One region of the Paraburkholderia sp. GV068 genome, then DNA from elsewhere that is predicted to be linked to it. Evidence: riboswitches for the same ligand, from Rfam matches in the RefSeq annotation. Region 1 holds a riboswitch; the other holds the start of a gene.

Evidence for each region. A riboswitch is a leader RNA that binds a small molecule or an ion and turns the genes downstream of it on or off. The one in region 1 is predicted to bind FMN.
Region 2: another riboswitch for FMN. It lies ahead of C8K18_RS27175 (6,7-dimethyl-8-ribityllumazine synthase); the one in region 1 lies ahead of ribB (3,4-dihydroxy-2-butanone-4-phosphate synthase).

What each region holds. Positions count from the first base shown of each region.
Region 1 covers NZ_QBUB01000008.1:95,795-101,416, reverse strand. The annotation lists gene glpK (glycerol kinase GlpK) at 1-447, shown strand, start outside; gene C8K18_RS17730 (MIP/aquaporin family protein) at 567-1,280, shown strand; gene C8K18_RS17725 (HAD family phosphatase) at 1,428-2,114, shown strand; gene ribB (3,4-dihydroxy-2-butanone-4-phosphate synthase) at 2,166-2,882, opposite strand; FMN riboswitch at 3,037-3,221, opposite strand; gene C8K18_RS17715 (helix-turn-helix domain-containing protein) at 3,337-4,026, opposite strand; gene C8K18_RS17710 (MFS transporter) at 4,269-5,456, opposite strand; gene C8K18_RS17705 (VOC family protein) at 5,499-5,622, opposite strand, start outside.
Region 2 covers NZ_QBUB01000016.1:106,444-112,065, reverse strand. The annotation lists gene C8K18_RS27185 (glycerol kinase) at 1-1,137, shown strand, start outside; gene C8K18_RS27180 (glucose 1-dehydrogenase) at 1,165-1,956, shown strand; gene C8K18_RS27175 (6,7-dimethyl-8-ribityllumazine synthase) at 2,022-2,522, opposite strand; FMN riboswitch at 2,593-2,752, opposite strand; gene C8K18_RS27170 (MBL fold metallo-hydrolase) at 3,030-3,962, shown strand; gene C8K18_RS27165 (YbhB/YbcL family Raf kinase inhibitor-like protein) at 4,149-4,727, shown strand; gene C8K18_RS27160 (winged helix-turn-helix domain-containing protein) at 4,805-5,622, opposite strand, start outside.

The sequences.
Region 1 (5,622 bases):
TGGAATGCGCGGGCTCGCGGCACGCTGTTCGGCGTGACGCGCGGCACGACGTCCGCGCATATCGCGCGCGCGGCGCTCGATTCGATCGCGTATCAATCGCTCGACGTGCTGAAGGCGATGGAGGCCGACTCCGGCATTCGCATCGGCGAATTGCGCGTGGACGGCGGCGCATGCGCGAACAATCTGCTGATGCAATTCCAGGCCGACATTCTCGGCGTCGACGCGGTGCGTCCCAAGGTGTCGGAAACCACGGCGCTCGGCGCCGCGTATCTCGCGGGGCTCGCGGTCGGCTACTGGAAAGACGTCGGCGAACTGCAAAGCCAATGGAAGCTCGATCGACGCTTTACGCCCGCGCTCGGCAAAGAGGACGTGAAGGAATGCCTCGACGGCTGGCAGCGCGCGATTCGCGCTGCCAAAGCCTGGGCCGATACGCCGTCGAAATCCTGAGCTTGCGCGCGCTATTCACGCATCGACGTTCTGCAGGGCTAACACAAACCTGAGATAAAGCCGCAACGAAGCCGCCCGCCTCGCGGCTTCCCTAACAACAATATTTCGGATAACCAACGATGTCTCCTTACATTGCGGAATTCATCGGCACGGCACTGGTCGTGCTGCTCGGCGACGGCGCTGTCGCCAACGTGCTGCTTGCACGCACCAAGGGCAAAGGCGCGGACCTGATCGTGATCGTCATGGGCTGGGCGATGGCCGTGTTCATCGCGGTCTACGTGACGGCCTCGTACAGCGGCGCGCACCTGAATCCGGTGGTGACCATCAGCCTCGCGCTCGCGGGCAAGTTCGCGTGGGCCAAGGTGCCCGGTTATGTGGCCGCGCAAATGCTCGGCGGCATGGCGGGCGCACTGCTCGTGTGGGTCGCGTATCGGCAGCACTTCGCGAAGGAAGGCGACGCCGACGTCAAGCTCGGCGTGTTCTGCACCGCGCCCGCGATTCGCAGCGTGCCGCACAACCTGCTGACAGAGATGATCGCCACGTTCGTGCTGATTCTCGGCGTGCTGTATCTCGCTTCGCCGCAAGTCGGCCTCGGCGCGCTGGACGCGCTGCCGGTCGGACTCCTCGTGCTCGGCATCGGCATTTCTCTCGGCGGACCGACTGGTTACGCGATGAGTCCCGCGCGCGATCTGTCGCCGCGTTTGATGCACGCGCTGCTGCCGATCCCCGGCAAGCGCGACAGCGACTGGCGCTACGCGTGGATTCCCGTGTGCGGTCCGCTCGTCGGCGGCGCGGTCGCGGCGGGGCTTTATCTGTATCTGCACGCGCGTTGAGCGCGGCGCGCTCGCGGACCGGGAGCAATGCAATGGAGCGAAAGCGCCGCCGAAGCACGTATCATGGCGCTTTCACACCGCGCGCATGAGCCGGCTATTTATGGCTATGGCGTCTGCGCGCGCCACCGCTTTCCGGTTCCTCCACGCATGATCGACCACCTTATCTGCGACTGCGACGGCGTACTCGTCGACAGTGAAGTCATCGCCGACCGCGTCATGCACGAGACGCTCTCGGCTACGTTTCCGGGCCTCGACTTCGAGCCTATCGTCAAGACGGCGTTTGGCCAGCAAACGTCGCGCTTTCTCGAAGGCATCGAGACCGCGTTCGGCATCACGCTGCCGGCGGATTTTCTGAACACGATCGAACACAACGTCGAGCTCGCGCTCGCTGCGTCGCTTAGTCCGATCAACGGTGTGCGCGACGCGCTGCAGCGCGTGACGCTGCCCGCCGCCGTGGTGTCGAACAGCCGCATGTCGCGCGTCGCCGCATCGCTGCGGCGCGCCGGATTGCAGCAGATTTTCGGCGATCGCGTGTTCAGCGCGGAACAGGTCGCGCGGCCGAAGCCGTTCCCCGACGTGTACCTGTTTGCCGCGCAAATGCTCGGCGTCGATCCATCGCGATGCATCGTCGTGGAAGACAGTGTGGCCGGTTTGAACGCGGCGCGCGCGGCGGGAATGAAGACAATCGCGTTTGTCGGCGCGAGCCATATTCCCGACGGCTACGCGGACGCGCTGCGCAACATGGGTATCACGCGGATCATGCAGCACATGGACGAATTGCCGGCGTTAATCGACGCAGGTGTGCGCGGCGAGTTCGGCGACGTGCAGTCGTAGCGGTTCACAGAACCGCTCACTTCACGCGCCACGCCGCTCACGTTCGCACTCTTAAGCCGCTTCGACGCATTCGCGCGCCTGCGTCAGCGCCAGGCGAAACTCGGCCAGCTCCGCAATCGTCAGCATCGGCAGATTGTGTTTTGCGGCAAAGCGTTCGACGTCGGCGCCGCGCGTCATCGTGCCGTCGGCGTTCATCAATTCGCACAGCACGCCGGCGGGCTTGAGCCCGGCCAGAATCGCGAGGTCCACGGTGCCTTCCGTATGTCCGCGACGCGCCAGCACGCCGCCCGGCATCGCGCGCAACGGGAACACATGGCCGGGGCTCACGATGTCGGCAGGCTTCGCGTTATCGGCAATCGCCGCGCGGATCGTCGTCAGCCGGTCGAGTGCCGACACGCCGGTCGTCACGCCCTCGCGCGCTTCGATCGACACCGTGAACGCGGTGCCGTGACGGCTTTCGTTATGGACGGCCATCGGCGGAAGTTCGAGCGCGCGGACCTTGTTGTCGGTCAGACACAGACACACGATGCCGCTGCATTCGCGAATCAGCAGCGCCATGGTTTCGACGGAAAGACGCTCGGCGGACACGATCAGATCGGCCTCGTTCTCGCGGTCGTCGTCGTCTTGCAGCACGACGGCGCGGCCTTCGCGCATGGCTTGCAAGGCGGCGGCGATACGCGGCGGAACGGCTTCGGTGGAGAGCAGCGGGAGATCGGCGAATGCGTCGCGCGCAAGCGTCGAAGGAGCGGGAAAAGTAGCAAAGGACATGGTTGAAACGCTCATCGCAAAAGTTGGGCGAGAAACGTTTCAGGGCATTGCAAACAGACAAAGACGCGCCGTGCAGCGCCGCCTCACGATGCAGGCGGCGTTCGCGCACCACTCCGACATGCGAGCGGCGCCACGGAAACGAACATGACTATCTGCACATCTTCTTCCATCCGGACTGTGACCGTCGGCTCTGGCCTCTCACCAGATCTGCTGACCCCGCGGCGGCTTTCGGTCGATTGAAAACCGCAATATTGCGGGCGCTCGCGGGCTCGCCGGCCTGCGCTTTCGCGCTGCCGGCATACCGCCGGTGGGGAATTTCGCCCCGCCCTGAAGACGCACTGATTGCCGGACGAACCGGCGGGCCAAGCATACAACAGTCGCGCGCGAACCGCAGCGCAACCCCTACTGCCCGGACGGGTTTCGCGCCCGAGCGGCGCCTATGCGGCGCATTCGATCAAACGGGCGCAGCCTCGCGCGACGTGTCGTGCTGCGCGGGCACGTCCCAGCGCGGCGGCGTCTCGGCCTTCAGCGTCACGCGAAACGCGCGCGCTTCGGTGTCGCCGGGATTGCGCAGACTATGCGGCTGATCGGCGTCGAATACGATCGCGTCGCCGGTTGCCAGCAACTGGCGCTGGTCGTGCACGCTGACCTCGAGCGTGCCCTCGCTGACGACCAGATTGACCGTCGTGCCAGGCGCGCGGCGCACGCCCGCTTCGGTGTGCAACGGCGCGATGCGCAGCTCGTGAAATTCGGCGGCGGTCGGTTCGTTGTCGGGATAGAGCGGGCGAGCCGAATAGCGTCCGTTGGAACTGACGACGCGCGACGAACGCTCCGCCGGCAAGTGCTCGAAACCGTTCGTCGCGTGACGTCGCAGGAAGGCCGCGACCGACACCTTCAACGCGGCGGCCACCTTGCACAGCACCTTGATGGACGGCACGCTGCGCGCCGATTCGATTTGCGCGAGCATCGCGCGCGATACGCCGGACGCGCGGGCCAATGCGTCGAGCGACAACTGACGTTCCGCGCGCAAACGCGCGAGATTCACGCCGACGAGATGTTCGAGCGCGTCGAAAGGTTCAGCGGCACGCGGCGGCGCATCGGTATCGGCCGTGGGATCGCGGACCAGAGCAAGCGGGGAATGCATGATTGCCTCCAGAAGCGCCGCCGGGCGGCGGGCAAGCAGTTAGTGGAAGCAAGATAGCATCGCGCCCCGCAGCGCCCAACGAAGTTATCTTCACACTGTTATCAGTATTGCGGAGGACGCTTTTCGCAAAGCTTGTGCGCATTTTTCATATGCGGAGTGCAGTGCGCGTTTCGTTGTGGTCGCGATTGCGATTGCGGCTGTGATGGCGTGCAACGGCCTCCGCGTGCACGCCTCGCCAGGACTCACGCCCGCTCGCGCACCTGCACGCCGCTTCGTGCTTCATCGGACGCCGGCGTGTCCATGCGCGATGCGAACCACGTCAGCAGCAACGCGCTCAAGCTCACCGCCGCCGCGACCCACGGCAACGTATCGAGCGAATGGCCGTGATCGATCACGAGACCGCCGAGCCACGCGCCGCCCGCATTGCCGACATTGAACGCGCCGATGTTCAGCGTCGACGCGAGATTCGGCGCCTTGGCCGCCTTCTCGACCACGCGCATCTGCAGCGGCGGCACGGTCGCGAACGCGGCGATGCCCCACACGAACACGGTGACCGCCGCGGCCACCTGCGAATGGCTGGTGCGGGCGAACAGCGCCATCACGACGGCAAGCGCCGCGAGAATCGCCATCAGCGAAGGCATCAGCGCGCGGTCCGCAAGCTTGCCGCCCACGGTGTTGCCGATCGTCAGTCCCACGCCGAACAGCACGAGAATCAGCGTGACGGCGCGCGGCGAGAAGCCGCTCACCTGCTCGAGAATCGGCGCGATGTACGTGAACACGACGAACACGCCGCCGAAGCCGAGCACGGTCATCGCGAGCGCGGTCCAGACTTGCGGGTCCTTCAGCACGCGCACTTCATGGCCGAGACCGGCCGGGGCGGAATCGTGGCGATTCGGCACGAGCGCCGTCACGCCCGCCAGCGACAGCACGCCGAACGCGCTGACAATCCAGAAGGCGACGCGCCAGCCGAACTCCTGGCCGACGAACGTGCCGAACGGCACGCCGAGCACGTTCGCGAGCGTGAGGCCGGTGAACATCAGCGCAATCGCGCTCGCGCGCTTTTCCGACGGCACGAGCGACGCCGCCACCACCGCGCCGATGCCGAAGAACGAGCCGTGCGCGAACGAGGTCACGACGCGCGCGATCATCAGCACCGAATAGCTCGACGCAATCGCACACAGCGTATTGCCGACGATAAACACGCCCATCAGCAACTGCAGCGCGAGCTTGCGCGGCATTCTGCTGGTGACGACCGCAAGCAGCGGCGCGCCGACCGCGACGCCGAGCGCATAGCCGCTCACGAGCAGTCCTGCCGATGGAATCGACACGGCAAGATCGCGCGAGACTTCGGGCAGCAGGCCCATGATGACGAACTCGGTGGTCCCGATCGCGAAGGCGCTGATCGCGAGCGCGAGTAGTGGAATCGGCATTGTTGTTCTCCAGCTTGCAGGTTCGAAGTTTTACGGTTGGTTTTACGGTTGAGCGTGATGAAGCGCCGTCACGAACTCGACGACGACGCCCGGCGCGTGCGCCACGAAAATCTGCATGGCGGCTTCTTGCGGGGCCATCGGCGGGACTTGCGCCGTTCGATAGACG
Region 2 (5,622 bases), on a different contig from region 1:
CTGAAGCAGGAAGGCAGGGCACAGGTCATTGCAGAGAAGACGGGACTATTGATCGACCCGTACTTTTCGGGAACAAAGCTCATCTGGCTTGACGAAAACGATGAGCGGGCGCGCACGCATATTGCCGCCGGCACAGCTCGCTTCGGCACGGTCGATAGCTGGCTTCTGTACCGTTTGACAAACGGCGACGTGTATCGCACCGATTACACGAACGCGTCGCGAACCATGCTGTTCAATCTTGCAGGACTTGAATGGGATCGCGAACTGCTCGCCGATTTCGGTTTGCAAAAGCTGCGGCTGCCTGAATTGCGTCCGTCGGCATCCGATTTCGGCGCGAGCGATTTCAACGGCATTTTCGATCGACCCGTGCCGATCGTATCGATGATCGGCGATTCCCACGCTGCGGCCGTTGGCGAAGGCTGCCTCAGTCCCGGATTTGCCAAGGCGACAATGGGAACGGGCTCCTCGATCATGATGAACGTGGGCGGCAAGCCCTTGCCCGCGGACCACGGTCTCGTGTCGACGCTTTGCTTTGCCACCGAACAGCGGGTGGATTACGCGCTGGAAGGCATCGTCATTAGTGCGGGGTCAACGCCTTCGTTCCTCAAGGAAAAACTGCGCATCGTCAAGGATTTCGCGGAAGCAGAAGAGGCGTTCACGGAATACGATAACGGCGGCGTGTTTCTTATTCCGGCTTTTTCGGGAATCGGTTGCCCGCACTGGAAATATCCAGGCGGCGCGCAAATCGTCGGGCTGAATTTCTCGACGTCCTGGCAAAACGTCGTGCGCGCAGCTTATGAATCGATCGTCTATCAGATCAGGGACGTGATCGCAGTCATGGAGCGGGCTGCCGACGTCCCGTTGCGCGAACTCTTTCTCGACGGAGGACTGGTTCAGCGGCCATTCCTTCTTCAATACCTTGCGGACACATTGAACCGGCCGGTGAGCACGCTGACGCTGAGCGAGATATCGGCCGCGGGCGCAGCAGCGCTTGCCGCGTTGAAGCTCGGATTAATCAACTCGCTCGATGCCTATCGCGAGACTCGGGTGGTGGCACGACGCGTCGAACCAGGGCCAGGCGTCGAAGCGGCTGCAAGAAATCACGAGCAATGGTTGCAATGGATACGACGGCTTTAAGCTCCGTCGATTAGTGGAGATCGGCATATGGCATTCCAGCAGCGTTTCGAAAACAAGGTGGTGGTTGTCACTGGCGGCAGCCGGGGTATCGGATTGGGCATTGCCAGGCGCTTTGCGCAGGAGGGCGCGAAAGTGTGCGTGTCGGCGAATGAAAAAGCCGTGCACGACGCTGCCGCGCAGCTACGCGATTCCGGCTTCGAGGCCATCGCCGTGCAAACCGATGTCACGAGCAAGGAACAGGTTGTCGCGCTCTACGAGGAAGTGGCGGCCACGCTAGGTGAGGTTGATGTTTCAGTCCAGAACGCGGGCGTCATTACGATCGCGAAGCTGGAAGATCTGACTGAGAAGGAATGGGACAACGTACTTGCGGTGAACACCAAAGGCGTTTTTCTGTGTTGCCAGGAAGCGGCGAGACGGATGCTGCGTGCCGGGAAAGCGGGCCGTCTGATCAATACGGCATCGGGACAGGCCAGACAAGGTTTCGTCTATACCCCGCACTATGCAGCCAGCAAGTTTGGCGTTCTGGGCATCACGCAGAGCCTCGCGAAAGAACTGGCGCCAACGGGCATCACAGTGAACGCGTTCTGCCCCGGCATCATCGCGACTGACATGTGGTCGTATAACGACGAAGCGTGGGGCAAGCTGCTTGGCAACTACAAGCCTGGCGAACTCATGGCCGAGTGGGTCGAGAACATTCCCATGAAGCGTGCAGGTAGCGACAAGGATGTAGCAGGTCTGGTCGCGTTCCTGGCGTCCGATGACGCGTCGTACATCACGGGGCAGACCGTGAACGTCGATGGCGGAATGTTCATGTCCTGAGGCCGCGTTCGCAGGTCGCGAGACACGTTGCCTCGCGACTTTCTATCGGAATCGGTCCGCGAGTCTCAAGCAGTCTGCAATAGCGAAAGCTTATTCACTGTCTCGCCGCAGGCGCGCGCCACTTCTGCGCCCTTCACGACGAAGTGCTCAGTGAAGAACTTCACATGCTCTTCCCCGTGGTGGAAGTGGTGCGGCGTCAGCACGGCAGAGAACACAGGAACACCTGTTTCGAGTTGAACCTGCATCAAGCCTGAAATGACTGCTTGAGCGACGAATTCATGGCGATAGATGCCCCCGTCGACAACAAGTCCGGCCGCAACGATGCCAGCGTATCGACCGCTCAGTGCCAGCCGTTTCGCGTGCAGCGGGATTTCGAACGCGCCGGGTACTTCATAAAGATCGATGTCGCCGCTCGCATAACCAAAGTCCTCGATGACCTTAAGGAAAGAGGTTTTGCATTGGTCGACGATGTCGCGGTGCCAGCACGCCTGGACAAAAGCGATGCGACCGCGGTTGCTGCCGGAAACGAATGCTGCTTGTGCTTCGATCGAGTGAGATGTGTTCATGGAGTTCAGCCTGTTTTGTGTGAACAGGGCGAAGAACAGCCGTCTCCCGCCAGTGCGGGCATTGTGGCTGTTCTGTTCTCTTTCATCCGGACTATACCGTCGGCCCCGGAATCCAACCGGGTCTGCTGACCTCTGTTATCGCAGCAATATCGAAACAGAGCGCTCGCGGGCTACGTCTGCAAAAGACGATTACCGCCGGTGGGGAATCGCACCCCGCCCCGAGAACGTGTTCTTGAAGAACGGTGCGTAAATTACCACGTATCCGGCAAATCTGCTGCGTCACCCGCACCCCATTTCACTGCGTGCCTGCCTGAAATTGTTGCCCTCCAGGCAACATGGTGTACGCATTCGCGATGCTACTGGCGCTCGTCCCCGCTGACTACTATCTGTCACACGCTCCCTCCAAATGCAGGCAATACGGAGCGCGTGACACTCGTGGTCGTGCTCGTGAACCGCGTCGCGCGGTGCAGTGCGGCTCACCCCACTTAATCAATTGGACTATTGAACATGAGCGAAACAACTCGCAATGTGCGGCCGGTTATCGCCAACGTCGGCAAAGAAGGGTCAGGCGAACTCGTGTCTTCCCGCTACGGCGTGCGCGTGGGCGACGTTGACGTCGTGCTGATCAGCGATGGCGTTCTGCCGCTGCCCACCTCCACCATGTCGACTAACGTGAGCGAAGCTGACCGCAACGAATGGTTCGATGGTCGCTTCCTGCAGCGCGACATGTTCGACTGGGCGCTGAATATTGCGCTCGTGCGCAGCGGCGACCGCCTGATCCTGATCGACTCGGGCGTGGGCGACGGTTTCGAATACTTCACGCGCGCCGGCCGCTCGGTAATGCGCCTGGAGTCGGCGGGTATCGACCTCGCTGCGATTACCGACATCGTGATCACGCACATGCACATGGACCACGTCGGCGGCCTGAACGTTGCCGGCGTCAGGGCCAAGCTGCGCCCGGACGTGCGCATTCACGTGTCGGCGAAGGAAGTAGAGTTCTGGAAAAATCCGGACTTCAGCAGGACGGTGATGCCGGAAACTGTTCCTCCGGCGCTACGCAAGGCTGCTGCGACGTTCGCGGAACTCTACCGCGAAAACATCGTGCAGTTCGATCAGACCGTGGAAGTTGCCAAGGGCGTGTCGGCGCGCGTGACGGGTGGACACACGCCGGGGCATTGCGTCGTGGACGTCGCATCGAACGGCGAAAAACTGACGTTCGTGGGCGACGCGATTTTCGAGGTCAACTTCGACCATCCCGACTGGCAAAACGGCTTCGAGCACGATCCTGAATTGGCTGCGGATGTGCGTATCGCGCTACTCAACGAAGCCGCGGAAACCGGCGCTTTGCTGGCCGCAGCGCACGTCGCGTTCCCATCCATCGGTCACGTTGCGAAGACGGACAACGGCTTCCATTTCGTGCCGGTGGTGTGGGACTACTGATCGGTGCCCGACGATCAACCATCGCCGTATAGATTGCACTGACGTTTGTCAGAAAACCGCCACGAGCGCACAAGGCTCACGGCGGTTTTTTGCAAACGGTCACTTGCCCTGGTGTGACCGCGGCAGATCAATGCGGTGCCGTTGATACCGGTTGCACGCATCTTTCATCCTTCAACGGAGCGCATCATGAGAGTGAAGAGTTTGTTGCCCGCAATTTTATGCACGTCGATGGCGCTGGCGGTCATCCCCGCGATAGCCGGCGCCGAGCCGTTCACGATCAGGGTCGATGACCTGCGTGACGGGCACTTTTCGAACGAGCAGGTGTACGGAGGCTTTGGCTGTCACGGTAACAACGTTTCGCCGCGCATTTCATGGGCTCACGTTCCGCGCGGCACGAAGAGCATTGTCGTGACCATCTTCGACCCTGATGCGCCGACTGGCGGGCTCGGCTGGACGCATTGGGAGATCGCCAATATTCCACCTTCCGAGTCGTCGCTCGAAAAAGGCGCTTCCGGCAATCCGAAGCTCTTGCCGGCAGGCGCCATTGAGACGTTGACGGACTTCGGCGAATCCAGATACGGCGGACCGTGTCCGCCTAAAGGGGAATCGCATCGATATGTCGTGACGGCGTCTGCTCTCGACGTGGCGCAAATCGATGTCGCCCCGGCGGCGAGTCCCGCAGTCGTCGCCTATCAGATGCATGGGAAAGTCATTGCTCAGGCGAAGTATGTCGCGAGATATCATCGCGCGTCGACTAACGATTAACGACTGACGGGTGCAAGAACCAGGATATCGGCAACCGTTCCTGGCAGCTCGGCTGCCGGTGGAACGGTTGCCGTATTTCAAATACAAATCCTCTGCACGCCGTTCAATTGCACGATGCTCCGCTTATCGAGCGCAGGCTGATTGAGTTGTTCTCGTGCATAGATTCTTTCCGAAGCCGCGAGCCGATAGCGAGGCAAGTCGTCCGGTCCGGGCTGGATATGCAGCATGTGCTTTGCAACCAGACCTTCAACTACGTCTATCGCATTCGAAAGATCGCCCGTTCCATTCGTTCCGTTCGCCACCGCCGCGAGAACGGCATCGAGCGTTGCCGGCTGTTCAAACGACGACAACCGGCGGAAAGCGCACCTCTCCTCGTCCGACAGCAGCGCGTAACTCCATCCAATCGATGCGGCGAGACTCCGATGCCTCGCAGGCGCATTGCGGCATCCCTGCCATTGAAGACGTGAGCGGGTTCCGAGCAGCGTCATGGTGCCGGCCAGTCCAAACGTCGCGACGCGCGCCGCAGCAAGTTCGATTGCAAGCGCAACGCCTTCCAGTTCGCGGCACATCTCCGAAATGGCTGCATAGCTCTTGCTGGTCTGCGGGAATCTCGCGCCCGCTTCCAGAGCGCGTTGAATGAATACCTGCACGGCGGGATAAGTATGCGCATGTTCGATCGAAATCACCTCAGGTCCCGGCGGGACTTCGAGCGCAGGCAGGCGGCAGACGTGTTCGTATTTCACTCGTAGCGCCTCGCGACTTGTCAGCACGAAATAGGTCGCGGATGAGACCGCGAGGATTTGCGTTGTGAGCGACGTCACCTCGTCGATGACATGCTCGCAGTTATCCAGAATGATCAGCGCGCGCCGGGTGCAAAGATAATTGGCGATGCATG